2 linked regions of the Occultella kanbiaonis genome follow. The protein of the gene in region 2 binds, or shares a complex with, the protein of the main gene of each other region. Links are inferred from orthologs where the notes say so. Each region holds a gene or a part of one and is shown on either strand. Other genes may lie near its edges.

Region 1 (15,323 bases), 590 kb from region 2 along the record:
AGCGCGAGCAGGCCAAGGGCGATGGTGGTACCCGGGTCGCCGGCCTGCTCGGCGGTCGGGACGTCCAGCTGCACCCAGCACATGCCCACCAGCAGCACCGCGTACATCGCCGCCATCCCCGCTGAGATCCCCACGATCATCCGGCGGTTCAGGGCACTACGGCCGGTGACGACCGACAGGGTCGCGGTCACGGCGAGCGTGGCGAGGCCGAGGATCAGCATCGGCGCGACCAGCCCGGCGAACGAGCCGGTCCGGTCCACGCCCGAGATGCCCCAGTGAACGGCGACCGGGTCGGGCAGTCGGTCGCGCCAGGACAGCACGAGGGCGTAGGCGCCGCCCAGGAGCAGTGCGGGCAGCACCGCGCCGAGCGCGATCGCGCGGCCCCGATGTGGCAAGGGTGTCCGGGACTCTCCGGCAGCAACGGTCATCGGGTCTCCTCGTGAGTGAGCAGGCCCGCGAGGGCCTGACGGGTCAGTCCGAGCCGGTCGCCCTCGGCGACCAGAGTGTCCAGGGCGGCGCGCAGGTCCCGGAAGTCCCGCCCGCCGGTCGTCGAGACCGTGGCGCCGCGGCCGCGGCGGACCTCGAGCAGGCCCTCGTCGCGCAGGGTGCGGTAGGCGTGCAGGACCGTGTGCACGTTCAGGTCGAGGGACTCGGCCAGCTCGCGGGCGCTCGGGAGCCGCTCGCCGGCGCTGAGCTCGCCGCGCACCACCGCGAGCCGGACCGCCGTGGCGATCTGGTCGAACAGCGGCGCGGCGCTGGTGGGGTCGACCGTGATGAGCATGGCCTCATTCTATTGTTCTAGTTGAACTAGAACAACTTGGGTGAGGCGGCGTACGCAGGGTGAGGGATCCGTCACACCCCGCGCGCCCGGGCGGGTGGCAACAGGGTGCGAGGTGTCCCGCGAGCGGAATCTTGGGTATCATCTCTGAGGCGCATCGTGACCTCGAAGGTCCCGTGTGCCCACGGGTGGCACGCCCGCGACCGGGATTCCGGCGCAGACGTTGACAGCCAGGTTAGTGGGGAAGCGCCCTTCACCGGGATGGCGACCTCGCCCTCACCGACATGAGCGCCGGGGTGACCCGGGGGTCGGGCGTGTGGGGGAGCAGGAGCAAGGTGCCACTAGAGCGCACACCGTAATCGCAAGGAGCAGAGGACACGCATGGCGAAGAAGTCCAAGATCGCCCGCGACGCGCAGCGTCGCGTGATCGTGGCACGGTACGCCGAGCGCCGCGCCGAGCTGAAGAAGACGTCGGTCAACCCGAACGTCGCCGAGGCCGAGCGGGACGCGGCCCTGGCCGCTCTGCACGCCCTGCCCCGGAACGCGAGCCCCACGCGTGTGCGCAACCGGGACGCAGCGGACGGACGCCCCCGCGGCTACCTCCGCAAGTTCGGACTCTCGCGGGTCAAGCTCCGTGACATGGCACTGCGCGGCGAGTTGCCGGGCGTGACGAAGTCCAGCTGGTAATCACCGCACAACCCCCCATGCAGCGAACTAGGTAGGAAGCAGACATGAAGAACGACATCCACCCGGATTACCACCCGATCGTGTTCCGGGACATCTCGGCGAACTTCTCGATCCTGACGAAGTCGACCCTGACGTCGGACGCCACGGTCGAGTGGGAGGACGGCAACACCTACCCGGTGGTCGACGTCGACATCTCCGCGGCCTCGCACCCGTTCTACACGGGCAAGCAGAAGATCATGGACACCGCCGGCCGCGTCGAGAAGTTCCGTCGCCGCTACGCCAAGTCCGGCGACCAGGCCTGATTTCTCCGGCGGGGCCCACACCGGGTCACCGACGGTCTGTGCATCACGCATCGGCGTGAGGCAGTTTCACGACGATGCTCCATCGAGGACGGAAGGGGAGGTAGAGCCATGGCAGTTCCGAAGCGGAAGATGTCGCGCAGCAACACGCGTGCGCGTCGCTCACAGTGGAAGATGACGGCGGCGGACCTCGTACCTGTCCGCGCCGGCGGGCGCGAGGTCAAGGTGCCGCGGCGCCTGGCTCGCGCCGTCGAGCGTGGCCTGGTCGACGCCGACGACTGATCCACCAGCGCAGCCTGGCGATGGCCGCTCCCTCCTCGTGAGGGGGCGGCCATCGTCGTCTCTGCCCGACGGCGGAGCCCGCCCTGCGTGATCGGGCGACGGCCCCGTAGGGCGCGAGCACGCACGAACGCCCGGGCCGCGAGGCGGCCCGGGCGTCCGGGGTCTGGAGCGGGTGACCGGGATCGAACCGGCACCATCTGCTTGGAAGGCAGAGGCTCTACCATTGAGCTACACCCGCAATGACTCGCCCATAAGGATACTGGGTCAACGGGAGTGCTCGGTCATCGCTAGACTCAGACCAGCAGCGGGGTGTGGCGCAGCTTGGTAGCGCATTGCGTTTGGGACGCAAGGGTCGCAGGTTCAAATCCTGTCACCCCGACAAAGAAGAAGGCCAGACGGCGCCAGCCGTTCTGGCCTTCTTCTCTGTCGCGGTGACACGATGCTGGGAGGAGGAACGCCCGGCGAGGAACGAGCCGGTCGTGACGCCGGTTCCTGTCACCCCGACCGGCGACCCCCATCTCCTAACCCGCGGCCCCCCAGGTACCGGCCCGCTACGTCAGGTCCCGGCGCATCAGCCATCGCGTCAAGCCACCCGACGTCGAGGTGGTCCGGGCGACGCGCTCGAACCCGGCGGCCTCGAACAGCCCCGTCGTGCCGACGTAGGCGAACGCCGAACTGATCCGCCCGCCCTCCGGGTCGATCGGGTACGCCTCGAGCGCCGGAGCTGCCCGGGTCGTGGCGTAGGCGACGGCGCCATCGAGCAGCTCGGCGGCCAGCCCCTGGCGTCGGAACGGTGGCCGGATCACGAAACAGATGACGCTCCAGACGGGAACGTCATCCACGGTCGGAATCGTGCGGGAATGGGTGAGGCGGTGATGGCTCGCCCGCGGGCTCACCGAGCACCAGCCCGCGGGCTCACCGTCGACGTAGGCCACGACCCCGGGCGGCGTGCCCTCCTCGGCGTACCGGCGCAGCCGGGCGGCCCGGTCAGGTCCGCGCAGGCCCTGGTTCTCCCGGTTCGGCAGCCGGTAACTCAAACACCAGCACACCGGGGCGTCCGGGTTCTTCGGCGCGAGGATCGCGACGACATCGTCGAAGCGCTGAGCCGTTGCCGGGCGCACCTCGATCGCGCCCGGGTCTGCGCCGTTCATGCGTTGCCGATCGGCCGACCGACCACCATGCCCTCGAGCACCTCCGGGTCGAACGCCGCCGCCGTCTGCGGGTCGAGCCGGGCGCCGAGGCCGTCGAGGACGGTCGTGAAGAACAGGCGCGCGGCGACGGCGTGCACGACGTCCGCGATCTCGGCGTCGGTGAACCCGACATCCCGGAGGGCGTCGACGTCCGCGGCAGCGACGGTGGAGGCGTCCTGGGCGACCTTCGTCGCGAACGCGTAGACGGCGGCGTCCTGAGCGGAGAGGGTCTGCCCGTCCGGCGCCAGGCCGAGCTGCTCGAGGGTGTCGCCGTCGCCGCACACGTCCCGCAGGAATTTGCTGTGCGCCACCGTGCAGTATGTCGAGCGCCGGGCGCGCGCCGCCGCGATGGTCACCAGCTCGAACCGGCGCCGATCCATGCCGCCGCGGATCGTCAGGTTGAGGTTCGCCCACGCGCTCGCCACGTCCGGCCGGGTCGAGAAGCAGCCGGCGTAGTCGGGCAGGAAGCCCCAGCTGCTCCGCTGGGAGTGGTACCACTCGGCGAGCGCACCCTCGGCCGCGCTCTCGGCCGTCGTGTCGATGAACATGGCCAATCGTCCCGCCGCACATCCGTGCAGACAAGTAGGGACGAGGGCGACCGGCCCCGAACATTGCTGGACAGGTATATAACCAGTCGGATATGTTATCCGGGATGATATCGATGTGGTCGGCGGTGGGTGACCCGAACAGGCGAGCGATGCTCGGGCTGCTGCGGGTGAGGCCGCGCACCGTGACCGAGCTCGTGGACGAGCTCGGACTCAGTCAGCCGGGCGTCTCCAAGCACCTGCGGGTGCTGAAGGAGGCCGGGCTGGTCTCGGCGCGGCCGGAGGGCGCTCGCCGCCACTACCGACTGGAGCCGGAGCCGCTGCGCGAGCTCGAGGACTGGCTCGGCCCGTTCCGCGCGTTCTGGAACGCGAGCCTCGACGCCCTTGAGGACCACCTCGACGCCCGGGCGCAGGAGCCCGAGCCGGCTCCGGCCGCACCGGCACCCACGACCGAGACCAACCGACGCAAGGACCTCCGATGACAACCGAACGTGGAACCTACGAGCAGATCGACGGGCAGCACGCCCTGCGGTTCGTGCGCGACCTCGCCCACCCGATCGAGCAGGTCTGGGACGCCGTGACCACACCCGAGGGACTGGCGGCGTGGTTCCCGTGCCGGATCGAGGGCGACCTGCTCAGCGTCGGCGCCGCCCTGCGTTTCGTCTTCGACGACGACCACCCCGAGGTCGAGGGCACCGCCGGTGGCACCGTGCTGCAGGTGGAGCCGCCGACGACGCTCCGGTTCAGCTGGGAGGCCGAGGAGCTCTGCCTGCTGCTCGAGCCACACGGGCAGACAGGCTGTCGCCTGACCTTCATCGACCTGATGCCCGAGGACTACACGCCTGGCGCTGCGCGGACCGCCGCGGGTTGGCACGTCTGCCTGGACGAGCTCACCGAGCACCTCCGCACGGGTGCGGGCACGGCGCCCGGCCCCGAGCCGACGCCGCAGTGGCGCGCCCGGTACGAGGAGTACGTGGCAGACGGTGTGCCCCACGGTGCACCGGTCCCCGGCGCGGACTGAGCCGCCGCCGAGCACCGGTCACAGCCGAGCCATGGCCTCCCGCGCCAGGGTCCGGGTGAGCTCGGCGGCTCCCAGACCCGCGTACCTGGCGCTGAGCGCCCCCGCCTGCCCCGACCACAGCGACATGAAGTCGACGGAGCCGGCCGGCTCCGTCGCCGACCGCAGCGGCGCGAGCGCCCCGCCGGCCCGCGGGAACGGCGGCGTCGCCTCGCTCATCGGCCCGAGCTCGCGCATGGCCCGGTTCACGATGCCGCGCGCGGGACGACCGGTGAACACGTTCGTGAGCGCCGTCGCGTCGTCCGAGTTCTGCTCCAGCAGGGCGTTCCGATGCCCGACGGCGATGCGCGCCTCGGGCGTGTAGAGGTAGGCCGTGCCGATCTGCACCGCGGCGGCGCCGAGTGCGAGGGCGGCCACGATGGCGCGCGGGTCGCCGATGCCGCCGGCCGCGATCACCGGCACGTCGACGGCGTCGACCACCTGTGGCACGAGCGCGAACGTGCCGACCTGAGTGCTCACGTCCGTGGACAGGAACATGCCACGGTGCCCGCCCGCCTCCGCGCCCTGCGCGATGATCACGTCGGCGCCGCGGTCGGCGAGCCAGCGCGCCTCGGCCACGGTGGTGGCGCACCCGAGCACCTTCGCGCCGGTGGCCCGGACGCGCTCCAGGAGCGCCGCCTCGGGCAGCCCGAAATGAAAACTGACCGCCTCGGGACGGAACTCCTCGATGATCTCGCACGCCGCGCCGTCGAACGGGTTCCGGTCCGACGCCACCGGCGTGACGGACGGGTCGAGACCGGCCTCGACGTAGTACGGTGCCAGCCGGGCTCGCCAGGCGAGGTCCGCGACCGGGTCCGGCTCGGGCGTGGTGTGGCAGAAGAAGTTGAGGTTGATGGCCGCGTCGGTGCGCGAGCGGATCTCGGTCAGCTCGGCGCGGACGCGGTCCGGCGGCAGCAGCGCGCACGGCAGCGATCCGAGGCCCCCGGCCTGAGCGACCGCGACCGTGAGGTCGGCCAGGACCGGCCCGGCCATGGGGGCCAGCACGATCGGTGCGGAGATGCCGAACAGGTCCAGGATCCGGGTGTCCGGCCACGACGTCATGACAGCGATGGTAGTCACGCCGGCGGGCGTCGCCGGGGGCTTGCGCCTCACGTGACGTGAGGGCCTACCGTCATCACACCAGCGAGGTCGACCGCCCCGCATCGGACGAAGGAGACCGAGATGACCCGCCTGATCCCGTACCTGACCGTGCATGACGGCGCCGCCGCTGTCGCCTTCTACGCCGCCGCGTTCGGGGCGCGGGAAACGGGGGAACGCTACGACGACGACGGGAAGATCGGTCACGTCACCCTCGCCATCGACGGCGACGTGTTCTACCTCTCCGACGAGTACCACGACTACGGCGCGTACGCCCCCGCGACCCTGGGGCACAGCACGGCGGCGATCGTGCTCGGCGTCGACGATGTCGATGCTGCCTACGCCACCGCGGTGGCGGCCGGAGCGACCGTGGACCGTGAGCCGAGCGACTCCGGCGACGAGCGCCGCGGCTGGCTGGTGGACCCGTTCGGGCACCGGTGGGCGCTGTACACCCCGAAGGGCTGACCGTGGCCGGGGGAGGCCCGCCGGACGGCTGGCGGGTGGGTGAGCTCGCCGAACTCTCCGGGCTCACCATCCGCACGCTGCACCACTACGACGACGTCGGTCTGCTGCGCCCGGAGCGCACGAGCGCAGGGCACCGCGTCTACCGTCGCGAGCACGTCGAACGGCTCTACCGGATCAGCGTGCTGCGCCGGTTCGGCACCCATCTCGACGAGATCGGCCGTGCCCTGGACGACCCGGCCTGGACCCTCGACGACGCCTTGCGCGGGCACCTCGCCGCCCTCGAGGATCAGGTGCTGCGGACCGAGCGAATGCTGCACCGTCTCTCCGGCGTGCGCGCGGCCCAGGCGCCGGCGGCCGGTGCCATGGCGCACACCAGCGACGGCGGGCCAGATGTCGACGTCTGCCGCCGGCTGCTCGCGGTGCTCGAGGACACCGCCGTGGCCCGGACCGAACCCCTGCGCCGGATCGCCGTCCTCGTCTACGAGGACCTCGAGCGGGCCCACGAGCACCTCGTCCGGGTGTTCGGGCTCGAACCCGGACCGGTGCACCGGGATGCGCACGGCGCCGTCGTCCAGGCGGAGGTCCGCACCGTCGACGGGCTCGTCATGCTGCACCCCGTCGCGCCCGGGTGGCGGCTCGCGTCACCCGCCGCCCTCGGGGCCGCCACGGGCATGCTCGTGGTCACCGTCAAGGACGTCGACGCCCACCACGCCGGCGTCGTCGCCCGCGGTGGCACGATCACGTTCGCGCCCACCGACCAGCCCTACGGCGTCCGTGAGTACGGTGCGCTCGGACCCGAGGGCGAACCGTGGTCCTTCTGGACACCGCTCGGCCCCTGAGGGCGATCTCGGCGTCCTTGTGCGCTCCCGCCGGAGGCTGCCAGAATCCACCCCCATGAGCTCGGACGGCCCGCTGACGCTGTGTTGCCTGCTCTGGGCGACGCCCGGGAACGAGGCGGACCTGTCCGCCTACGAGGACACGGTGATCGCGCTGCTCGTCGACCACGGCGCGCAGATCGTCCAACGGGCCGTCGCCGGCGGCGCGGACGGCAACCCGCACGAGGTGCAGGTCTACCGCTTCGCCGACCAGGCCGACCTGGACGGCTACCTCACGGACCCGCGCCGCACGGCCCTGGCCGCCGAGCGCGACCGGGTGGTCGCGCGGACCGAGTTGTTCCCGGTCACCCTGCGCGAGGGAGAGCAGGTCAGGGACCCCGCGGGGGCAACCTGACAGGGGTCCTGGGTCCCGCGTCTCGCCGCGTACCGGTCTCCCACCGGCGGGGTAGACTAGGGGCCGCTGTTCGCTTCGCCGTGCCCTCACGTGTCTGCGGACGCCAATGACGAACGAAGAGGCGGCGACGCCGCCGAGTGCGTTCGCGCGACTTGCCCGACAGACACCCATGAGTGGAGAACACGTAGTGAAGAGCGCCGTCGAGAACCTCGAGCCGACCCGGGTCAAGCTGACCGTTGAGGTCACGCCGGAGGAACTCAAGCCGAGCATGGACCACGCCTACTCCCACATCGCCGAGCAGGTGAACATCCCCGGCTTCCGCAAGGGCAAGGTGCCGCCGCGCATCATCGACCAGCGGGTCGGCCGCGGCGCCGTCGTCGAGCACGCCGTCAACGACGCGCTCCCGGGCCTGTACCGCCAGGCCGTGACCGAGGCCGAGGTGCGCCCGCTGGGCCAGCCGAGCATCGAGGTGACCTCCGTGCCGGGCGTCGCCACCGAGGGTGCTGACGAGGACGCACTCGTCTTCACCGCCGAGGTGGACATCCGCCCCGAGATCGCCCTGCCGGAGCTCGACGGCGTGACGCTCACCGTCGAGGACGCCGAGGTGTCCGATGAGGACGTCGAGGAGCGCCTGACCACGCTGCGCCAGCGCTTCGCGACCCTGGTCTCGGTGGACCGCGCCGCCAAGACCGGTGACTTCGCCACGATCGACCTGCGGGCCACCATCGGCGAGGAGGAGATCGACTCGGTCTCCGGCGTCTCCTACGAGATCGGCTCCGGCAACATGCTCGAGGGCCTCGACGAGGCACTGACCGGCCTGACGGCGGGGGAGACCACGACGTTCAAGGCGCCGCTGGCCGGCGGCGAGCGCTCCGGCGAGGAGGCCGAGGTCACGGTGACCCCGACCGCCGTCAAGGAGCAGGAACTGCCCGACGTGGACGACGACTTCGCCCAGACCGCGTCCGAGTTCGACACCGTGGCAGAGCTGCGCGAGAACCTGCGCGAGCAGGTCGCCGACGCCAAGTCGAACAACCGCGCCGTGCAGGCCCGCGACCAGCTGCTCGAGCACCTGCTCGCGAACACGGACTTCCCGCTGCCGAGCGGCGTGATCGAGGAGGAGATCCACCGTCACCTCGAGAACGAGGGCCGGCTCGAGGACGACACCCACCGCGAGGAGGTGCGCGTCGAGGCCACGGACACGCTCCGCCGTCAGCTCCTGCTCGACACCCTCGCCGAGAAGGTCGACGTCAAGGTCGGTCAGAACGAGCTCATCGAGTTCCTGCTCCGGACCGCCCAGCAGTACGGGATGGACCCGAACGAGTTCATCCAGCAGGCCGACACCAACGGCCAGATCCCGACCTTCGTGGCCGAGCTGTCCCGGAACAAGTCGCTCGCGGTCGCACTGCGCCAGGTGAAGATCGTCGACGGCGCCGGTGCGGAGGTCGACCTGACCGACTACATCGGCTCCGACGAGGAGGACGCCGTCCAGGCCGCCGTCGCCGCTGCGCAGGCCGCTGCCGACGGGGCCGTCGAGGCCGGTGGCATCGAGACCGTCGAGGTGGATGTCGAGGACCTCGAGTCCGCCGACAGCGCCGAGTCCGCCGACAGTGCCGACTCGGCCGACTCCGCGGACAGTGCCGACTCGGCCGAGGACGCCGACGACGCCGACGACGCGAAGGCCTGAGCCTCACCTCACCCGCGCAGGAGGTCCCGCACCCACCCGGGTGCGGGACCTCCGCCGTCCCCGGCAGGCCCGGGCGTGCGCCAACAGCGAAACCAGCGATGTGCGGGCAGATACCGACGGCACTCGGCGTTAGTGTCATGCGCAGGGACAACAACCGACGATCAGGAGCACGAACCGTGAGCGAGATTCCCAAGGCCGCACAGTCGGACCAGCCGGGACTGGGTCTGGGCGACCACATCTTCAACCGACTCCTCAAGGAGCGGATCATCTGGCTCGGATCCGAGGTCCGCGACGACAACGCGAACCAGATCTGCGCGCAGATGCTGCTGCTCGCGGCGGAGGACCCCGAGAAGGACATCTGGCTCTACATCAACTCCCCGGGTGGTTCGGTCACCGCGGGCATGGCGATCTACGACACCATGCAGTACGTGCAGCCGGACGTCGCCACCGTGGCGATGGGTATGGCCGCGTCGATGGGGCAGTTCCTCCTCGCCTCGGGCACCAAGGGCAAGCGCTACGCGACCCCGCACGCCCGCGTCATGATGCACCAGCCCTCCGGCGGCATCGGCGGCACGGCGACGGACATCAAGATCAACGCCGAGCTGATCCTCCACATGAAGAAGGTCATGGCCGAGCTGACCGCCGAGCAGACCGGCAAGACCGTCGAGGAGATCGACCGCGACGCCGACCGCGACCGCTGGTTCACCGCGGCCCAGGCCCTCGAGTACGGCTTCATCGACCACGTCGTCACCGATGCCGCGTCCGTCACCGGTGGTGGCGGGACCACCGACTGACGCCCGCCGATCATCGATTCGTAGGAGAACACTTGTGAACCTTTCCCAGCAGGCGGCGAACTTCGGCGGGCGGGCCATGCCCGCGCCCACGTCGCGCTATGTGCTCCCGCAGTTCGAGGAGCGGACCGCGTACGGTTTCAAGCGGCAGGACCCGTACACGAAGCTGTTCGAGGACCGCATCATCTTCCTCGGCGTGCAGGTCGACGACGCGTCGGCGGACGACATCATGGCCCAGCTCCTCGTCCTGGAGAGCCAGGACCCGGACGGCCTGATCACCTTGTACATCAACTCACCGGGTGGTTCGTTCACCGCGATGACGGCGATCTACGACACGATGCAGTACATCAAGCCGCAGATCCAGACGGTCTGCCTCGGGCAGGCCGCGTCCGCGGCCGCCGTGCTTCTCGCCGCCGGTTCGCCCGGCAAGCGGCTCGCACTGCCGAACGCCCGCGTGCTGATCCACCAGCCCTCCCTCGAGGGTGGTGGCTACGCGCAGGCCTCGGACATCGAGATCCACGCCGCCGAGGTGCTCCGCATGCGCGAGTGGCTCGAGGACACCCTTGCCCTGCACTCGGGCAAGCCGGTGGAGGACGTCCGCAGCGACATCGAGCGGGACAAGATCCTCTCCGCCGCAGGCGCACTCGAGTACGGCCTGGTGGACCAGGTGCTGGAGAGCCGCAAGGCCCCGCAGCTGCCGGCCGGCAAGTGACCCGGAGCGCATGACCCGAACGGCCCGACGCGTGACGACACGCGGCGGGCCGTTCGCGCAACAAAAGACGTGGCGCACGTAGTGTGAAATGGTTGTTGTCGAGGATCGATGACGCACAATGGAACGACGGCGGATCGCCGGGCGACCAGGTTGACCAGCAGATCGGAGAGGTGAGGCGCATGGCTCGGATAGGGGAGGGCGCCGACCTGTTGAAGTGCTCGTTCTGCGGAAAGAGCCAGAAGCAGGTCATCAAGCTGATCGCTGGCCCAGGCGTCTACATCTGCGACGAGTGCATCGACCTCTGCAACGAGATCATCGAGGAGGAGCTCGCCGAGGCGAACGAGCTCGGCCTGGTGGACCTGCCGAAGCCGAGGGACATCTTCGAGTTCCTCGAGCAGTACATCATCGGCCAGGAGGGCGCCAAGAAGTCGCTCGCCGTGGCCGTCTACAACCACTACAAGCGGGTCCAGGCCGGCCCGTCCGCGGCCTCCACCACCGGCGACGACGCCGACGTGGAACTCGCCAAGTCCAACATCCTGCTCATCGGCCCGACGGGCTGCGGGAAGACCTACCTCGCCCAGACCCTCGCCAAGATGCTGAATGTGCCGTTCGCGATCGCCGACGCGACCGCGCTGACGGAGGCCGGCTACGTGGGCGAGGACGTCGAGAACATCCTGCTCAAGCTGATCCAGGCCGCCGACTTCGACGTGAAGAAGGCCGAGACCGGGATCATCTACATCGACGAGATCGACAAGATCGCCCGCAAGAGCGAGAACCCGTCGATCACCCGGGACGTCTCCGGTGAGGGCGTGCAACAGGCCCTGCTGAAGATCCTCGAGGGGACGCAGGCCTCGGTGCCGCCGCAGGGTGGGCGCAAGCACCCGCACCAGGAGTTCATCACGATCGACACCACGAACGTGCTGTTCATCGTGGCCGGAGCGTTCGCGGGTCTCGACGAGATCATCTCCGCGCGGTCCGGTCGCCGCGGCATCGGCTTCGGGGCACCGCTGCACAGCGCCGACGACGTCGACGTGATCGACGACGTCATGCCCGAGGACCTGCTGAAGTTCGGCCTGATCCCCGAGTTCATCGGCCGGGTGCCGGTGATCAGCACCGTTTCCCCGCTCGACAGCCCCGCCCTGGCACAGATCCTCACCGAGCCGCGGAACGCGCTGATCAAGCAGTACCAGCGGATGTTCGAGATGGACGGCGTGGAGCTCGAGTTCACCCCGGACGCGATCGAGGCGGTCGCGGACCAGGCGATCCTGCGCGGCACCGGCGCGCGTGGCCTGCGGGCCATCATGGAGGAGGTGCTCCAGTCGGTGATGTTCGACGTGCCCAGCCGCGAGGACATCGCCCGTGTCGTGATCACCCGTGAGGTCGTCCTGGAGAACGTGAACCCGACCCTGGTGCCCCGCGAGGCCCCCCGGTCCAAGCGGACCCCGCGCGAGAAGAGCGCCTGAGCGCACCCGACGATGACGCCGCAGTAGCGGCCGAGCACCACCCGATCCCGGCGGGACCGCCAGGATCGGGTGGTGCTCTCGTTCCACGCCCGGAACCGATAAGCATCCGCTATCGGTGGGTCGGCGGATCGTTGTTGGACGCCGGCGCCGTGCCCCTGCGAGCATCGACGTCATGACTCGGAGCACCCTGAACCGGCCCGCCGCCACGCGGCGTGGGTCCCGGGCTGCCCGGATGCGGTGTCGGGAGTGTCCCAGCGGGCGCGCCCGAATGTCCTGCTGTCGGCCCTGACGCCGACCCCGCCGGGCACGTGCCCGCCCTGCGGCCACTCGGGCACCGTCCCGACGCCGCCGCCGGTTGAACCCCGGCCCTCCGCCCACCGTGCCCCCGCACACCTCCCTCCGCACCACACAGGACGCCCCCATGACTTCACGCCGACGCCCCGTCCGCGCGCTCATCCCTCTGCTCCTGCTCGCCCTCCTGGCGGCCTGCTCCGGCGGCGCCGGCGGGAACAGCTCCTCCGACGGCACCCCGGACCCGGACGGCACGCTCATCTGGGGCTGGCACCTGCCGACCTCCTGGGACCCGGTCGCCTCGACCGCCGGCCAGGACGTGCACGCCCTCGCGCTCGCCTACGACGCGCTCGTCCAGCAGGAGAACAACGGCGACGCGCGACCCGGGCTCGCGGAGTCCTGGTCCTACAACGACACCGGTGACCAGATCACCTTCACCCTCCGGCCCGACCTGACGTTCAGCGACGGCACCCCGGTGGATGCCGAGGCGGTCAGGGCGAACATCGAGCGCGGGCAGACCCAGTCGAACTCCACGATCGCCGCGCAGCTCGCCGTGATCACGGGAGTCACCGTGGTCGACGAGCTGAACGTCACCTTCCAGCTGGACCAGCCCGACTACCAGATCCCGCTGCTGATGGCCGGCAAGACCGGCATGCTCGTGAGCCCGACGGCGTTCGCCGCCGACGTCGACGGCCTCGCGATCGCCCCGGTCGGCTCGGGCCCGTTCGTCCTCACCGAGTACGTGCCCGACTCGCGCGCCGTCTTCGAGCGCAACGCCGAATACTGGAATGCGGAGAACATCCTGCTCGGTGGGGTGGAGCTCAAGCCGCCGCCCGACCCGACGGTCGCCGTCGCGGGGCTCACCTCCGGCCAGTTCGACATCGCCGTGGTGCCGCCCGCGCAGGTGGCGGCCGCCGAGGCGGCGCAACTGACCGTCGAGGAGCAGCGCGTGTTCACCGTGCGAACCCTGGACGTGAACAACACGGTCGCCCCCTACGACAACCCGCTGGTGCTGCAGGCGCTGAGCCACGCGATCGACCGCCAGGCCCTCGTGGACGTCGCCTACTTCGGCCACGGGGAGCCCAACTGGCAGCCGTTCCCGGAGGGCTACCTCGCCTACGACGAGTCGCTGGACGACCTGTACGCCTACGACCCCGACACGGCCGCCGACCTGCTGACCGAGGCCGGGCACCCGGACGGCATCGACCTGACGCTGACCATCGGAAGCGCCGCCGACCAGGCGCTCGCCGAGCAGATCCAGGCGCAGGTCGCCGAGGCCGGCATCACGATCACCATCGAGGTGGCCACGCCCGGCGTGAGCAACTACATCTCCCGCCAGTACCCGCTGTACCTGGACAGCTTCTCCGGGCGGGAGTCCCCGCTGCAGGCCCTCGAGGTGCTGTTCGGCCCGGAGGGACTGATGAACCTCGGCCGCAACAGCCCGCCCGAGCTCGACGCCGCGATCGACGCGGCCCGCCAGGTCCCGCTGGACGACCCCGCCTACGCCGAGACGCTGCAGACGGCCGTGCACACGGCCGTGACCACGATGCCGAACACGTTCCTGTTCACCTGGCCGCGGCTGTACGTCCACGGTGACAACGTGCACGACTGGCAGCACCAGATCGGCACGGTGCGATTCGAGGGCGTGTGGGTCGAATGACGGCGGTCGCGACCCCCTCGGTGCAGGCCCAGGACGAGGAGGTGCTCGCCCCGCTCGACGAGGTCGCCGACCTCGCCCCGCACTCGCCGGCGCGCGGTGTCCTGATCGCGCTCGGCAGGGGCCTGGCCATCGCGGTCCCGGTGCTGTTCCTGACCACCCTGATCACGTTCGCGCTCGGCGCGTTCAGCGACCAGGACCCGGCGGCGGCGGTGCTCGGCGAGGTCGCCACCCCGGCCGACGTGGAGCGGATGCGCCACGAGTTCGGGCTCGACCGGCCGTTCTACGAGCAGTACGGCAGCTGGGTCTGGAACGCGCTGCACGGCGATCTCGGCTCCTCGTGGTTCACGAACATCCCGGTCGCCGACTCGATCGTCGAGCGACTCCCGGTCAGCCTGTCCGTCGCCGGGCTCGCCCTGGCGATCGCACTGGTCCTCGGCGCCAGCGGCGGCATCGTCGCAGCGCTGAACCGGGGCCGGTTCGTCGACCGGGCGATCACCGCCGTCTCCGCGGCAATCACCACGGTGCCGGCGTTCGTCGCCGGCATCGGCCTCATCATCGTGTTCGCGGTGCTCATCCCGGTGTTCCCGACCGGCGGCTATGTGCCGATCTCCGCCGGCATCGGCCTCTGGGCATCGTTCCTGGTGCTGCCGGCGTTCGCGCTCGGACTCGACGCCTCCGCGGACCTGGCCCGGCAGCTGCGCACCGGTCTGGTCGGCTCGCTCGACGAGAACTACGTGCTCGGCGCCCAGGTGCGCGGCCTGCCGTGGCGGCGGGTGGTGCTCGTGCACGCCCTGCGCAACGGTGCGGCCCCGGCGATCGCGGTCGTCGGCCTGCACATCCCACGGCTGGTCGGGGGCGCCGTCATCACCGAGGCCGTGTTCCAGATGCCCGGCATCGGGCAGCTGACCCGGGACGCGGCCCTACGTGGGGACGTGCCGGTGATCCAGGGTGCGCTCCTGGTGGCCGTGCTGCTCGTGCTGGTCTCCTCGCTCGTGGTGAACGTGGTGCTGGCCCGGCTGCTGCCCGCGTCGGGACGTGCGGCATGATCCGCCGGGCACTGCGGGCACGAACCGCCCAGGTGGCCGTGGCCT
Region 2 (15,291 bases):
TCGACGTCCCGAACATCCCGACCGCGTATCGGACCGGGCGGGTGGTGCGCCCGGTCGTACCGGCGCCGGGAGCGGACCGGCCCGGCTCGACGCCGCCGGGAGCGGACCGGCCAGGCTCGATGCCGTCGGCGGTGGCGGGCCCGACGGCAGCGTCCTGATCGCCCTGTGTCGTCATCGTCGACTCTCCTGTTCTCCGCCCACGGATGCGGCTCACCACCCGCATCGAGCGTAGTGCGCGTCCGGATCGTGGACTTCTCGATTGCGGGTCCCACCATGACGACCCGATCGGCGCTACCGTTGGGTGGGAACTTCACCGGCACGGTCCAGCCCGGCACAGGGAGTGTTTCGCACCACACCGTGCCGATCGGCTTTGACGCTTCCGTCGCGCGGAGAGTACTCTGGTCGGCAGTGCCCGCTCTGTCGGGCTCTCGCGTGCGCGCTGTGACCTGGACGTCGCCCCGAAACGGGCTCGGACGAGGATGAGCGTGCGGTGGGTCACCCCCGTCCGGCACGCACACCGACCACCACAACACCCGTGATGGGCCTGTGATGGGCGAAGTGTGCGTGAAGAACCGGGGGACGACACGCCCGAGCGCGGGGGTCACGTCGGGGTGGAATACGCCGGGCACCAGCAGTGTTCCGGTCCTGATCGCACCCCGATCACCATGAGCAGTCAGACTTTTCGAGACGGAGATGTAGTGCCCACGATTCAGCAGCTGGTCCGCAAGGGTCGCAGCGCCAAGGTCGGCAAGTCCAAGACGCCTGCCCTCAAGGGCAGCCCTCAGCGTCGCGGCGTGTGCACCCGCGTGTACACGACGACCCCCAAGAAGCCGAACTCGGCCCTGCGCAAGGTGGCCCGGGTGAAGCTGTCCAGCCAGATCGAGGTCACGGCGTACATCCCCGGCGTCGGTCACAACCTGCAGGAGCACTCCATCGTGCTCGTGCGCGGTGGCCGTGTGAAGGACCTCCCGGGTGTCCGTTACAAGATCGTGCGTGGCGCCCTCGACACCCAGGGTGTCCGCGGCCGTCAGCAGGCTCGCAGCCGTTACGGCGCGAAGAAGGAGAAGAAGTAATGCCTCGTAAGGGTCCGGCCCCGAAGCGGCCGCTCGCGATCGATCCCGTCTACGGTTCGCCGACAGTCACGCAGCTCGTGAACCGGGTGCTCATGGACGGCAAGAAGTCCACCGCTGAGCGGATCGTCTATGGCGCCCTCGAGGGTGTCCGCGAGAAGACTCAGTCCGACCCGGCCGTCGTGCTGAAGCGCGCGCTGGAGAACGTCCGCCCGACCCTCGAGGTCCGGTCCCGCCGCGTCGGTGGCGCGACCTACCAGGTCCCGATCGAGGTCCGCGCCTCGCGTCAGACCACGCTGGCCCTGCGCTGGCTCGTGGACTACGCCCGCGCCCGCCGCGAGAAGACCATGACCGAGCGCCTCATGAACGAGATCCTCGACGCCTCGAACGGCCTCGGTGCCGCGGTGAAGCGACGCGAGGACACCCACAAGATGGCCGAGTCGAACAAGGCCTTCGCGCACTACCGCTGGTAGTCGCCCCGGTCATGGCGCCGCCTCACCCCGGCGCCATGACCCACCTGATCACGCTCGTATCGACCAGAAGAGAGCAACTGTGGCACTCGACGTGCTGACCGACCTCACCAAGGTCCGCAACATCGGCATCATGGCCCACATCGACGCCGGCAAGACCACCACGACGGAACGCATCCTGTTCTACACGGGGGTCAACCACAAGCTCGGCGAGACGCACGATGGCGCGTCGACCACCGACTGGATGGAGCAGGAGAAGGAACGCGGCATCACCATCACCTCCGCCGCGGTGACCTCCTTCTGGGACGGCAACCAGATCAACATCATCGACACCCCGGGTCACGTCGACTTCACGGTCGAGGTGGAGCGTTCGCTGCGCGTCCTCGACGGTGCCGTTGCCGTGTTCGACGGCAAGGAGGGTGTCGAGCCGCAGTCCGAGACGGTGTGGCGCCAGGCCGACAAGTACGACGTGCCGCGCATCTGCTTCGTCAACAAGATGGACAAGCTCGGTGCCGACTTCTACTACACGGTCGAGACCATCGTGAAGCGCCTCGGCGCGAAGCCGCTGGTCATGCAGCTGCCGATCGGCTCCGAGAGCGAGTTCGTCGGCGTCGTCGACCTGGTCACCATGAAGGCCTTCGTGTGGCCCGGTGACTCCAAGGGCGACGTGACGATGGGTGCTGCGTACGAGACCCAGGAGATCCCCGCCGACCTGCTCGAGCGAGCCGAGCAGTACCGCGCCCAGCTGGTCGAGGACGTCGCCGAGGCGTCCGACGAACTCATGGAGAAGTTCCTGGAGGGCGAGGAGATCAGCATCCCCGAGCTCAAGGCCGGCATCCGCAAGATGACGATCAACTCCGAGGCCTACCCGGTGTTCTGTGGCTCCGCCTTCAAGAACCGTGGTGTGCAGCCGATGCTCGACGCGGTCATCGACTACCTGCCGTCCCCGATCGACGTGCCGCCGATGATCGGCCACGACCCGAAGGACGAGACGGTCGAGCTGACCCGCGCGCCGTCGGAGTCCGAGCCGTTCTCCGCGCTCGCGTTCAAGATCGCGTCGCACCCCTTCTTCGGGACCCTGACCTTCATCCGCGTGTACTCCGGTCTCGCCCACCCCGGCGACCAGGTCATGAACACGACCAAGGGTCGCAAGGAGCGCATCGGGAAGCTCTTCCAGATGCACGCCAACAAGGAGAACCCGGTCGACGAGGCCCACGCGGGCCACATCTACGCCGCGATCGGGCTCAAGGACACCACCACCGGTGACACCCTGGCCGCCCTTGACGCGCCGATCGTGCTCGAGTCGATGTCCTTCCCGGACCCGGTCATCTTCGTGGCGATCGAGCCGAAGACGAAGGGTGACCAGGAGAAGTTGTCCACGGCCATCCAGAAGCTCTCGGCCGAGGACCCGACGTTCACCGTCTCCCTCAACGAGGACACCGGCCAGACCGAGATCGGCGGCATGGGCGAGCTCCACCTGGACATCCTGGTGGACCGCATGCGTCGCGAGTTCCGCGTCGAGGCGAACGTCGGCAAGCCGCAGGTCGCCTACCGCGAGACGATCCGCCGCAAGGTGGACAAGCTCGACTACACCCACAAGAAGCAGACCGGTGGCTCGGGCCAGTTCGCCAAGGTCCAGATGTCCTTCGAGCCGCTCCAGAGCGAGGCCGGCGAACTCTACGAGTTCGACAACAAGGTCACCGGGGGCCGCATCCCGCGGGAGTACATCCCCAGCGTCGACGCCGGTGTGCAGGACGCCCTGCAGGTCGGCGTGCTCGCCGGCTACCCGCTCGTGGGCATCAAGGCGACCCTGTTGGACGGCGCGTACCACGACGTCGACTCCTCGGAGATGGCCTTCAAGATCGCCGGCTCGATGGCACTGAAGGAAGGCGTCAGGCGCGCCGACCCGGTGCTCCTGGAGCCGGTCATGGACGTCGAGGTGCGCACGCCCGAGGAGTACATGGGCGACGTCATCGGCGACCTGAACTCCCGCCGCGGCCAGATCCAGTCGATGGAGGACGCGAGCGGCGTTAAGGTGGTTCGCGCCTTGGTGCCGTTGTCGGAGATGTTCGGCTACATCGGCGACCTGCGGTCCAAGACCCAGGGTCGTGCGGTGTACTCGATGCAGTTCAGCAACTACGCCGAAGTGCCTCGGAATGTCTCCGAGGAGATCATCAAGAAGACCCGGGGCGAGTAGTCCCACAGGTCGACCCTGTTTCACCATCACCAAACCGACCCGTAGGATCGCTCAGCCTCAGTGGGGCGACAGCCAGTCACCCCAGATGCTGCGTACAACTACCCAAGTTCCAGGAGGAACCAAGTGGCGAAGGCCAAGTTCGAGCGGACCAAGCCGCACGTCAACATCGGCACGATCGGTCACGTCGACCACGGCAAGACGACGCTGACCGCTGCCATCTCCAAGGTGCTCGCTGACAAGTACCCCGATCTCAACACATTCGCCTCGTTCGAAGAGATCGACAACGCTCCCGAGGAGCGTCAGCGCGGTATCACGATCAATGTCTCCCACCAGGAGTACCAGACGGAGAAGCGCCACTACGCGCACGTTGACGCCCCCGGTCACGCTGACTACATCAAGAACATGATCACCGGTGCCGCGCAGATGGACGGCGCGATCCTCGTGGTCGCGGCGACCGACGGTCCGATGGCCCAGACCCGCGAGCACGTGCTGCTCGCCCGCCAGGTGGGCGTGCCCTACCTGCTCGTCGCGCTCAACAAGTCCGACATGGTCGACGACGAGGAGATCCTCGAACTCGTCGAGCTGGAGGTCCGCGAGCTGCTGTCGAGCCAGGAGTTCGACGGCGACAACGTGCCTGTCGTGCGGGTCTCCGCGCTGAAGGCCCTCGAGGGCGACCCGGTCTGGGTCAAGTCCATCGAGGAGCTCATGGACGCCGTGGACGAGAACGTCCCGGACCCGGTCCGCGACATCGAGAAGCCCTTCCTCATGCCGATCGAGGACGTCTTCACCATCACCGGGCGCGGCACCGTCGTCACCGGTCGTGTGGAGCGTGGCCAGCTCAAGGTCAACGAGGAGGTGGAGATCGTCGGTATCCGTGCGCCGCAGAAGACGATCGTCACCGGCATCGAGATGTTCCGGAAGCTGCTCGACACCGCTGACGCGGGCGAGAACGTCGGTCTGCTGCTCCGCGGCACCAAGCGCGAGGACGTCGAGCGCGGCCAGGTCGTCGCCAAGCCGGGTTCGATCACCCCGCACACCGACTTCGAGGCTCAGGTCTACATCCTGGCCAAGGACGAGGGCGGCCGTCACAACCCGTTCTACGCGAACTACCGTCCGCAGTTCTACTTCCGTACCACGGACGTCACCGGCGTCATCACGCTGCCCGAGGGCACCGAGATGGTCATGCCCGGTGACAACACCGAGATGACGGTCGCGCTGATCCAGCCGATCGCCATGGAAGAGGGCCTCGGCTTCGCCATCCGCGAGGGTGGCCGGACCGTCGGCTCCGGTCGCGTGGTCAAGATCATCAAGTGATCCTCCGCTGGGCGTGAGCCCAGCACCGACGAAGGGCCCGCCGGTCACCGGTGGGCCCTTCGTCATGCCGCCGTCGTGGCCGCGGCCGCCACGGGGAGAAGCAGAGGTGCCCATCCCCGGCCCCGCCACGGAGCGGTCCATGCCAGTACGCTGGCCCGCATGGGATGGTTCACACAGGGGAATGACGTCAAGGGACCGACGCCGGCAGAGGCGGAGTCGCTATGGGACGCCGAGGCGCCCGAGGCGGGCCTCGGCTCGGCGACGCTGAAGCTCATGGACGCGTTCCAGGTCCCCGGCAGCGGCACCGTGTTCACCGGCCAGGTGGTCAGTGGCACGTTCCGGGTGGGGCAGCAGGTCATCATCACCGGTAGGGCCGGCTTCGCGCGGGGCACCATCGGCGAGATCTCGGTGGGGCAGGAGCGCCCCGAGTCTGCCGGGGTCGACAAGTACATCAGTTTCAATGTCGCGAACCTGAGCCTTCGGGTCGAGATCCTCGGCCTGGACGAGAACGCGACGGTCACCGGACTCTGAGCCGGCGGGCTCGACCCGGCCGCTGCCCTCGCGCGCAGGCGGGTGCGGGACGGCTGACCCGACGCAACCACACCGCGCACCGTGTGAGGGCACCACGAGGCGCCGTGACGGTGCCGTGCGCACCGCGGGACCGCCGCACGCCGTGGGCGCGCCCACCAGCGGCGCCGCAGGCACGCTGGTAGCGTGTCGGGAACGACCCGAGAGGCGACCGGCACTGCCAGCGGTGACCTCCGCCGTCGGGCCCTGTGGCGTAGCCCACCGGGGCCCGACTTGGGATCTGCCCCTGACCTGTGGCAGACTGTTCAGGTTGCCTCGTGCGAGGGGTGCAGGACACGCGTGTGCGTAGGTCGGTGAAGCCGGCCCGTCGCAGACACGGCGAGTTCGGCTCTCGACCGGGCATCCGACCCAGATCGATTCGATTGACTGGCCCACGGGGCAGGCGGACGGATCACACAAGTCATCTTCCGACCCACACCAACCGGTGTACGGCGGTGGGGTGCGTCGCCAAGCGCGACACGCCCGAGCGCGGGGGTCGGTCAGTTGGTACTAAGAGAGAGAGTCAGACGACGCCATGGCGGGACAAAAGATCCGCATCCGGCTCAAGTCCTACGACCACGAGGTCATCGACAGTTCGGCGCGCAAGATCGTCGACACGGTGACTCGCGCTGGTGCGACGGTCGTGGGCCCGGTGCCGCTGCCAACCGAGAAGAACGTGTTCTGCGTCATCCGTTCTCCGCACAAGTACAAGGACAGCCGCGAGCACTTCGAGATGCGCACGCACAAGCGGCTGATCGACATCGTGGACCCGACGCCGAAGGCCGTGGACTCGCTCATGCGACTCGACCTGCCGGCTGACGTCAACATCGAGATCAAGCTCTGAGGACTCAGTCATGACTTCAACTCCCCAGCAGTCCGAGCGCGCCGTCAAGGCCATCCTCGGCACGAAGCTCGGCATGACCCAGGTGTGGGACGACGCCGGTCGTCAGATCCCGGTCACCGTCGTGCAGGTGGGCACCAACGTCGTGACCCAGATCCGCACGGTGGACAAGGACGGCTATTCGGCCGTTCAGCTCGGCTTCGGCCAGATCGACCCGCGCAAGGTCACGCAGCCCCTGCGGGCACGTGCCGACCAGGCGGGCATCACCCCGCGTCGGCACGCGGCCGAGTTCCGCACCTCCGACGCCGAGTCCTACGAGGTCGGCCAGGAGCTGACCGCGCAGACCTTCGAGTCCGGTACCCGTGTCGACGTGATCGGCACCACCAAGGGCAAGGGCTTCGCCGGTGTGATGAAGCGTCACGGCTTCCACGGCGTCGGCGCCTCCCACGGTGCGCACCGTAACCACCGCAAGCCCGGCTCGATCGGTGGGGCCTCCACCCCGTCGCGCGTGTTCAAGGGCGTGCGGATGGCCGGCCGGATGGGCCACGACCGCCAGACCACCCAGAACCTGACCATCCACGCCGTGGACGCCGAGAAGGGACTGCTGCTCATCACGGGCGCCGTCCCCGGCCCCAAGGGCGGGCTCGTCGTGGTTCGCACCGCCGTGAAGGGGGCGTGAGCGTCATGACCGACGCAACCGTGATCGACGTCATCGACGCCAAGGGCAAGAAGTCCGGCTCGGTGGATCTCCCCTCGGAGATCTTCGACGTCCAGACGAACGTGCCGCTGATCCACCAGGTCGTCGTCGCGCAGCTCGCCGCGGCCCGCCAGGGCACGCACAAGGTCAAGACCCGCGGCGAGGTCCGCGGTGGTGGCCGCAAGCCGTACAAGCAGAAGGGCACCGGCCGCGCCCGTCAGGGTTCGACCCGCGCCCCCCAGTTCGCCGGTGGTGGCGTCGTGCACGGGCCGGTCCCGCGCGACTACAGCCAGCGCACCCCCAAGAAGATGAAGGCCGCCGCCCTGCGTGGCGCGCTCTCCGACCGGGCCCGCGCGCAGCGTGTGCACGTGGTGAGCTCCTTCGTCACCGACGGGACGCCGTCGACCGCCACCGCGGTCGCCGTGCTCGCAGGTGTCGCCTCCTCGCGCCACGTCCTCGTGGTGCTCGAGCGCCAGGACGAGCTGAGCTGGAAGAGCCTGCGCAACGTGCCCACGGTGCACCTGATCTACCCGGACCAGCTGAACACCTACGACGTGCTGGTGAGCGACGACGTGGTCTTCACGTCGGGCGCCTACGACGCCTTCGTGGCCGGCCCCGCACAGGGCCGTGGCGCGACCGCCGTCGCCAGCTCGACCGAGGTCGAGGAGGAGCAGAAGTGAGCGCAGCACTCAAGGACCCGCGCGACGTCGTGATCTCCCCGGTCGTCTCCGAGAAGAGCTACAACCTTCTCGACGAGGGCAAGTACACCTTCCTGGTGGACCCGCGCTCGAACAAGACCGAGATCAAGATCGCCATCGAGCAGATCTTCAACGTCAAGGTCGAGTCCGTGAACACGATCAACCGCAAGGGCAAGACGCGCCGGACGCGTTTCGGGACGGGCAAGCGCAAGGACACCAAGCGCGCCATCGTCACGTTGCGTGAAGGCAGCATCGACATCTTCGGCGGAGCGGTCGGCTGACGCCGGCGGTCGCACCAGAACAGATTGAGGATCTAATCCCATGGGAATCCGTAAGTACAAGCCGACGACGCCGGGCCGCCGCGGTTCGTCCGTTGCCGACTTCGTCGAGATCACCCGCACGACGCCGGAGAAGTCGTTGGTCCGTCCGCTCACCAAGAGCGGTGGCCGCAACTCCTCGGGCCGGATCACGGCACGGCACATCGGTGGTGGACACAAGCGCGCCTACCGCGTGATCGACTTCCGTCGTCACGACAAGGACGGCGTGCCGGCGAAGGTCGCGCACATCGAGTACGACCCGAACCGGACCGCGCGCATCGCGCTGCTGCACTACGCCGATGGGGAGAAGCGCTACATCCTCGCCCCGGTCAAGCTGAAGCAGGGTGACCGCATCGAGAACGGCGCGGGCGCCGATATCAAGCCAGGTAACAACCTGCCGCTGCGCAACATCCCCGTCGGTACCGTCATCCACGCGGTCGAGCTCAAGCCGGGCGGTGGCGCGAAGATCGCTCGTTCCGCCGGTTCGTCGGTCCAGCTCGTCGCGAAGGACGGCCCGTACGCACAGCTGCGGATGCCCTCCGGCGAGATCCGCAACGTCGACCTGCGCTGCCGCGCCTCCATCGGTGAGGTCGGCAACGCCGAGCAGTCCAACATCAACTGGGGCAAGGCCGGCCGGATGCGGTGGAAGGGCAAGCGCCCGACCGTCCGTGGTGTCGCCATGAACCCGGTCGACCACCCCCACGGTGGTGGTGAAGGTAAGACCTCCGGTGGACGTCACCCGGTCAGCCCCTGGGGCCAGACCGAGGGCCGTACCCGCCGTCCGAACAAGCCGAGCGACAAGCTCATCGTGCGCCGTCGCCGTACCGGCAAGAAGCGCTGATAGGGAGACGACGACGAGATGCCTCGCAGTCTGAAGAAGGGTCCCTTCGTGGACGGCCACCTGCAGAAGAAGGTGGACGTACAGAACGAGAAGGGCACGAAGAACGTCATCAAGACCTGGTCACGTCGGTCGGTCATCACCCCCGACTTCCTGGGTCACACCTTTGCGGTACACGACGGTCGCAAGCACGTCCCGGTGTTCGTCACCGAGTCGATGGTCGGCCACAAGCTGGGGGAGTTCGCCCCGACGCGCACGTTCCGTGGGCATGAGAAGGACGACCGCAAGGCGCGTCGTCGCTGATCTCGTGACACGCGAACTCACCAAGCACACTCTTTGAGAAGGCAGGACATCGATGGAAGCCAAGGCGCAGGCGCGGTTCGTGCGCGTCACGCCCCAGAAGGCCCGGCGCGTCGTGGACATCATCCGCGGCAAGCAGGCCGATGAGGCCGTGGCCGTGCTCCGATATGCCCCCCAGGCGGCGGCGGAGACCGTACGCAAGGTAGTGGAGAGCGCGGTCGCCAACGCCCGCGTGAAGGCCGAGCTCGCCTCGGTCGCATTCAACGAGGGCGACCTGGTCATCGCAGAGGCGTTCGTGGATGAAGGTCCCACGCTGAAGCGGTTCCGGCCGCGTGCCCAGGGACGGGCCAACCAGATCCTCAAGCGCACGAGCCACATCACCGTGATCGTGGCTGAGCGACAGACCAAGGGAGGGGCTCGCTGATGGGCCAGAAGGTCAACCCCACAGGGTTCCGGCTCGGCATCACCACCGACCACCGGTCCCGCTGGTTCGCTGACTCCACCAAGGAGGGGCAGCGTTACCGCGACTACGTCCGCGAGGACGTCGAGATCCGCAAGCTGATGGCCACCGGCCTCGAGCGCGCCGGCATCTCCAAGGTCGAGATCGAGCGCACCCGCGACCGGGTCCGCGTCGACCTGCACACCGCTCGCCCGGGCATCGTCATCGGGCGTCGCGGCGCGGAGGCCGACCGCCTGCGCGGTGAGCTGGAGAAGCTCACGGGCAAGCAGGTGCAGCTGAACATCCTCGAGGTGAAGAACCCCGAGATCGACGCTCAGCTCGTCGCCCAGGGCATTGCCGAGCAGCTCGCCTCCCGCGTCTCCTTCCGTCGTGCGATGCGCAAGGGCATGCAGTCCGCGCAGCGCGCCGGTGCCAAGGGCATCCGGGTGCAGTGCTCGGGCCGCCTCGGTGGCGCCGAGATGAGCCGTAGCGAGTTCTACCGTGAGGGTCGGGTGCCGTTGCACACCCTCCGGGCGTACGTGGACTACGGCTTCTTCGAGGCGCGCACCACCTTCGGTCGCATCGGCGTGAAGGTGTGGATCTACAAGGGCGACATGACCGAGAAGCAGTTCGCTGCCGACCAGGTCAACTCCGGCCCCCGCGCCCCCCGTGGTCGTGGCGACCGTGGGGACCGTCCGCGTGGCCGTCGCACCGACGCACCTTCGACGCCAGCCGCCGAAGCCCCCGCATCCACCCCCGCCGCGGCTCCGGCCGGCGGCACCGAGACGGAGGCCTGAGCCATGCTCATCCCCCGGCGCACCAAGCACCGTAAGCAGCACCACCCCACCCGGCGTGGCGCGGCCAAGGGCGGCACGAACGTCACCTTCGGTGACTTCGGCATCCAGGCCGTCGAGCCCGCCTACGTGACGAACCGCCAGATCGAGGCTGCTCGTATCGCCATGACCCGCCACATCAAGCGTGGCGGCAAGGTGTGGATCAACATCTTCCCCGACCGTCCTATCACCAAGAAGCCGGCCGAGACCCGCATGGGTTCCGGTAAGGGTTCGCCCGAGTGGTGGGTCGCCAATGTCAAGCCCGGCCGAGTTCTGTTCGAGCTCGCCGGTGTGAACGAGGAGCTTGCTCGCGAGGCCCTGCGCCGCGCGCAGCACAAGCTCCCGATGAAGACGCGTTTCGTGCGTCGCGAGGGTGGTGACGCGTGATGGCTATCGGATCCAAGGAACTGGCGCCGTCCGAGCTCGACGGCATGGACAGCGAGCGCCTGGTCGCCGAACTGAAGAAGGCCAAGCAGGAGCTGTTCAACCTGCGCTTCTCCTCGGCCACCGGTCAGCTCGAGGACCACGGTCGGCTGAAGACGGTGCGTCGCGACATCGCACGCATCTACACGATCCTGCGCGAGCGTGAGCTCGGCATTCGTACCGAGCCCACCGCCGACGCGAAGTGAACGAGGCAACGACAATGAGCACTCCCACCACCCCCGAGACCGGGGCCGAGACGGCACGCGCCGATCGCAAGGTTCGCCGCGGCTACGTGGTCAGCGACAAGATGGACAAGACCGTCGTGGTCGAGGTCGAGGACCGGGTCAAGCACCCGCTCTACGGCAAGGTCATGCGTCGCACCAACAAGGTCAAGGCCCACGACGAGGCGAACGAGGTCGGCATCGGTGACCTCGTGCTGATCATGGAGACTCGTCCGCTGTCCGCCAGCAAGCGGTGGCGGGTCGTCGAGATCCTCGAGAAGGCCAAGTAGGACTGCCGCAGCCCGGGTGCACGCACCCGGGCGCGGCAACTGACAACCCATCCGTTCGGCAAGGCTCGCCCGAGTGCGAGAACCGGCACGACAACAGGAGTAGATCCACATGATCCAGCAGGAGTCGCGACTCAAGGTCGCCGACAACACGGGTGCCAAGGAGATCCTTTGCATCCGCGTTCTCGGCGGTTCCGGTCGTCGCTACGCCGGCATCGGCGATGTCATCGTCGCCAGCGTCAAGGACGCGATCCCCGGCGGCAATGTGAAGAAGGGCGACGTCGTCAAGGCGGTCGTGGTTCGTACGGTGAAGGAGCGCCGGCGTCCGGATGGCTCCTACATCCGTTTCGACGAGAACGCAGCGGTGATCCTCAAGGCTGACGGCGAGCCGCGTGGCACGCGCATCTTCGGCCCGGTGGGTCGCGAGCTGCGCGATAAGAAGTTCATGCGCATCGTCTCGCTCGCACCGGAGGTGCTGTAACCATGGCAAAGGTCAAGAAGGGCGACCTGGTGGTCGTCATCGCAGGCCGCGACAAGGGCCAGCAGGGCCGTGTCCTCGAGGTCCTGGTCGACTCCGACCGGGTGATCGTCGAAGGTGTGCAGCGCGTTCAGCGCCACACGAAGGTCGCGCAGTCCCAGCGGGGCTCGCGCACCGGCGGCATCGAGACCATCGAGGCCCCGATCCACATCAGCAACGTGATGGTCGTGGACCCGGAGACCAAGAAGGGCTCAAGGGTCGGCTACCGCACGGAAGAGGTCGAACGTGACGGCCGCACCCGCACGCAGCGGGTCCGCGTCGCCAAGCGTTCCGGTAAGGACATCTCATGAGCACCGTCACCGAATCGGGCACGGACAGCACCGTCGTGCTGCCGCGGCTCAAGCAGAAGTACCGCGAGGAGATCGTCGCGGGCCTGCGCGAGGAGTTCTCCCACGGGAACGTCAACCAGGTGGCCGGTCTGACCAAGATCGTCGTCAACATGGGTGTGGGGGACGCCGCTCGTGACTCCAAGGTCATCGAGGGCGCCATCCGCGACCTGACCGCGATCACAGGGCAGAAGCCGCAGACCACGCGAGCGCGCAAGTCGATCGCCCAGTTCAAGCTGCGCGAGGGCCAGCCGATCGGCGCACACGTCACGATCCGTGGCGACCGCATGTGGGAGTTCCTGGACCGCCTGCTCACGTTCGCGCTGCCCCGGATCCGCGACTTCCGCGGCCTGTCCCCGAAGCAGTTCGACGGGAACGGCAACTACACCTTCGGCCTCACGGAGCAGTCCATGTTCCATGAGATCGACGTCGACAAGATCGACCGGGTGCGCGGCATGGACATCACGGTCGTGACGACCGCAACCACGGACGAAGAGGGTCGCTCGCTGCTGCGTCGGCTCGGCTTCCCGTTCCAGGAGGCCTGAGTCGGATGGCGAAGACCGCCCTGATCCAGAAGGCGAACCGCAAGCCGAAGTTCGGCGTGCGGGCCTACACCCGGTGCAACCGTTGCGGTCGTCCGCACTCGGTGTACCGCAAGTTCGGCCTGTGCCGAGTGTGCCTGCGGGAGATGGCCCTTGCCGGCCAGCTCCCCGGCGTGACCAAGAGCAGCTGGTAAAACGACTACGTCGCAGGTCCCGATGAGGAAACCGCGACGAGGAAGGGCAACAGCCCAATGACAATGACAGACCCGATCGCCGACATGTTGACGCGTCTGCGCAACGCGAACTCGGCGTATCACGAGTCGGTTTCGATGCCGTACTCCAAGCTCAAGTCCCACATCGCGGAGATCCTCCAGGCGGAGGGTTACATCACCGGTTGGTCCGTCGAGGACGCCGAGGTGGGCCAGACCCTGAACCTCTCGCTCAAGTTCGGCCCGAACCGGGAGCGCTCGCTCGCCGGTGTGCGCCGTGTCTCGAAGCCGGGTCTCCGGGTGTACGCGAAGTCGACCAACCTGCCCAAGGTGCTCGGCGGCCTGGGCGTGGCCATTCTGTCCACGTCCTCCGGCTTGCTCACCGACCGTCAGGCGGCCAAGAAGGGCGTGGGTGGGGAAGTCCTCGCCTACGTCTGGTGACCAGGGAATCAGGAGGAGAACCCCATGTCTCGAATCGGTAAGGTTCCGGTCACCGTTCCGAGCGGCGTCGATGTCAACATCGACGGCGCCGAGGTCACGGTCAAGGGGCCCAAGGGCACCCTTGCGCACGTCATTCCCGCGCCCATCACCGTCGCTCGCGACGATGACGGCGCCATCGTGGTCAGCCGTCCCAATGACGAGCGCGAGTCGCGTTCGTTGCACGGCCTGACCCGCACGCTGCTCGCCAACCTGGTGCAGGGCGTCACGCAGGGCTACGAGAAGAAGCTCGAGATCGTCGGTACCGGGTACCGCGTGGTCGCGAAGGGCTCGACCCTCGAGTTCGCGCTCGGCTTCTCCCACCCCGTCTCCGTGACGGCCCCGGAGGGCATCACCTTCGCCGTCGAGTCCCCGACCAAGTTCTCGGTCGCGGGTATCGACAAGCAGCAGGTCGGCGAGGTCGCCGCGAACATTCGGAAGATCCGCAAGCCCGAGCCCTACAAGGGCAAGGGTGTGCGGTACGCGGGCGAGCAGGTCCGCCGCAAGGTCGGAAAGGCTGGTAAGTAGCCATGGCTCTGTCCATCAAGGGAACGGGTAAGCGCGTCGCCCGGTCGCGGCGTCACCTCCGGGTGCGCAAGCGCGTCACCGGCACGGCCGAGCGGCCCCGCCTGGTGGTGAACCGCTCCGCGCGCCACATGGTGGCGCAGCTGGTCGACGACACCACCGGCACCACGCTGGTCTCCGCCTCGACGCTCGAGGCCGACCTGCGCAGTGCGGACGGCGCGAAGACCGACAAGGCTCGCAAGGTCGGCGAACTGGTCGCCGAGCGGGCGAAGGCCAAGGGCGTGGACGCGGTCGTGTTCGACCGCGGTGGCAACAAGTACCACGGACGGGTCGCTGCGGTCGCCGAAGGCGCCCGCGAGGGGGGACTGTCCCTGTGACCACGCCCCAGCATTCCGACAAGCAAAGGATCGCATGATGGCTGCTCCACAGCGCAGCAGGACCGGCACGACCGCCGGCACCGCCGGTGGCGGCACCGGTGAGCGTTCGAACGAGCGCTCCAACGACCGTCGCGACCGTCGCGGCGGGGACAACCGCCGTGGGAACGACGCCGACAAGAACGCCTACGTCGAGCGCGTCGTGACCATCAACCGCGTCTCGAAGGTCGTCAAGGGTGGACGTCGGTTCAGCTTCACCGCCCTGGTGGTCGTCGGCGACGGTGAAGGCACGGTCGGCGTCGGCTACGGCAAGGCCAAGGAGGTGCCCGCGGCGATCGCCAAGGGTGTCGAGGAGGCCAAGAAGAACTTCTTCAAGGTTCCGATGATCCAGCGCACCATCCCGCACCAGGTGCAGGGTGAGGCAGCGGCCGGCGTGGTCTTCCTGCGCCCAGCCTCGCCGGGTACCGGTGTCATCGCCGGCGGTCCGGTTCGCGCCGTCCTCGACTGCGCCGGGATCCACGACATCCTGAGCAAGTCCCTCGGTTCCGAGAACGCGATCAACATCGTGCACGCCACGGTCGCCGCGTTGCAGGGACTCGAGCAGCCGGAGGCGGTCGCCGCCCGGCGTGGGCTGCCGCTCGAGCATGTCGCCCCCGCGGCCCTGCTGCGGGCGCAGGCCGCCGGACGTAGCGACGCGGCCGAGGCCGCGACCTCCGGGGCGGTGGCGTCATGACGCAGCTCAAGGTCACCCAGAAGAAGTCCGGGATCGGCGGCAAGCAGAACCAGCG

Evidence for each region.
Region 1: the proteins of rpsG (region 2) and tig are in contact, whole or in part, in a crystal structure (PDB 3GTY), measured with the Thermotoga maritima proteins. The link is inferred for Occultella kanbiaonis from one-to-one orthologs. Residues at the interface, in WP_004081843.1 of Thermotoga maritima: Lys34, Lys52, Lys55, Glu59, Arg62, Gln63, Glu66, Asn67, Lys69, Val71, Arg95, Ala109, Lys110, Lys111, Gly112, Arg113, Pro114, Glu117, Glu121, Ile124, Ala125, Tyr127, Asn128, Asn129, Thr130, Gly131, Lys135, Asp139, Arg142, Met143; in WP_004081061.1 of Thermotoga maritima: Glu122, Val124, Val129, Leu130, Tyr133, Glu188, Gly259, Ile262, Tyr263, Glu266, Ser270, Glu273, Gln274, Glu277, Arg308, Gln311, Ile312, Ser315, Tyr316, Glu325, Arg329, Arg336, Leu363, Phe366, Trp367, Arg373, Leu377, Arg381, Leu384, Glu387.

The regions. Positions count from the first base shown.
Region 1 is NZ_CP046175.1:1,811,276-1,826,598, forward strand. Bases 7,228-10,066 are described here. They hold tig (trigger factor), read left to right. Parts: upstream 7,228-7,818; coding sequence 7,819-9,315; downstream 9,316-10,066. Other genes in these bases: GKS42_RS08320 (MerR family transcriptional regulator), read left to right, coding at 7,228-7,240; GKS42_RS08325 (hypothetical protein), read left to right, coding at 7,296-7,631; GKS42_RS08335 (ATP-dependent Clp protease proteolytic subunit), read left to right, coding at 9,492-10,066. Outside these bases: GKS42_RS08255 (SdpI family protein), read right to left, coding at 1-428; GKS42_RS08260 (GntR family transcriptional regulator), read right to left, coding at 425-781; rpsN (30S ribosomal protein S14), read left to right, coding at 1,160-1,465; GKS42_RS08270 (type B 50S ribosomal protein L31), read left to right, coding at 1,510-1,767; rpmF (50S ribosomal protein L32), read left to right, coding at 1,876-2,046; GKS42_RS08290 (GNAT family N-acetyltransferase), read right to left, coding at 2,598-3,197; GKS42_RS08295 (carboxymuconolactone decarboxylase family protein), read right to left, coding at 3,194-3,784; GKS42_RS08300 (ArsR/SmtB family transcription factor), read left to right, coding at 3,898-4,263; GKS42_RS08305 (SRPBCC domain-containing protein), read left to right, coding at 4,260-4,802; GKS42_RS08310 (NAD(P)H-dependent flavin oxidoreductase), read right to left, coding at 4,821-5,900; GKS42_RS08315 (VOC family protein), read left to right, coding at 6,021-6,401; more of GKS42_RS08320, read left to right, coding at 6,374-7,227; more of GKS42_RS08335, read left to right, coding at 10,067-10,109; GKS42_RS08340 (ATP-dependent Clp protease proteolytic subunit), read left to right, coding at 10,186-10,818; ATP-dependent Clp protease ATP-binding subunit ClpX, read left to right, coding at 10,998-12,281; GKS42_RS08350 (ABC transporter substrate-binding protein), read left to right, coding at 12,703-14,232; and 2 more genes. UniProt on the Bacillus subtilis protein: Involved in protein export. Acts as a chaperone by maintaining the newly synthesized protein in an open conformation. Functions as a peptidyl-prolyl cis-trans isomerase.
Region 2 is NZ_CP046175.1:1,226,810-1,242,100, forward strand. Bases 1-2,807 are described here. They hold rpsG (30S ribosomal protein S7), read left to right. Parts: upstream 1-1,072; coding sequence 1,073-1,543; downstream 1,544-2,807. Other genes in these bases: GKS42_RS05360 (MFS transporter), read right to left, coding at 1-175; rpsL (30S ribosomal protein S12), read left to right, coding at 699-1,073; fusA (elongation factor G), read left to right, coding at 1,623-2,807. Outside these bases: more of fusA, read left to right, coding at 2,808-3,737; tuf (elongation factor Tu), read left to right, coding at 3,861-5,051; GKS42_RS05385 (hypothetical protein), read left to right, coding at 5,211-5,582; rpsJ (30S ribosomal protein S10), read left to right, coding at 6,154-6,462; rplC (50S ribosomal protein L3), read left to right, coding at 6,473-7,138; rplD (50S ribosomal protein L4), read left to right, coding at 7,144-7,836; rplW (50S ribosomal protein L23), read left to right, coding at 7,833-8,135; rplB (50S ribosomal protein L2), read left to right, coding at 8,176-9,012; rpsS (30S ribosomal protein S19), read left to right, coding at 9,031-9,312; rplV (50S ribosomal protein L22), read left to right, coding at 9,365-9,733; rpsC (30S ribosomal protein S3), read left to right, coding at 9,733-10,545; rplP (50S ribosomal protein L16), read left to right, coding at 10,549-10,968; rpmC (50S ribosomal protein L29), read left to right, coding at 10,968-11,210; rpsQ (30S ribosomal protein S17), read left to right, coding at 11,225-11,515; rplN (50S ribosomal protein L14), read left to right, coding at 11,625-11,993; and more genes.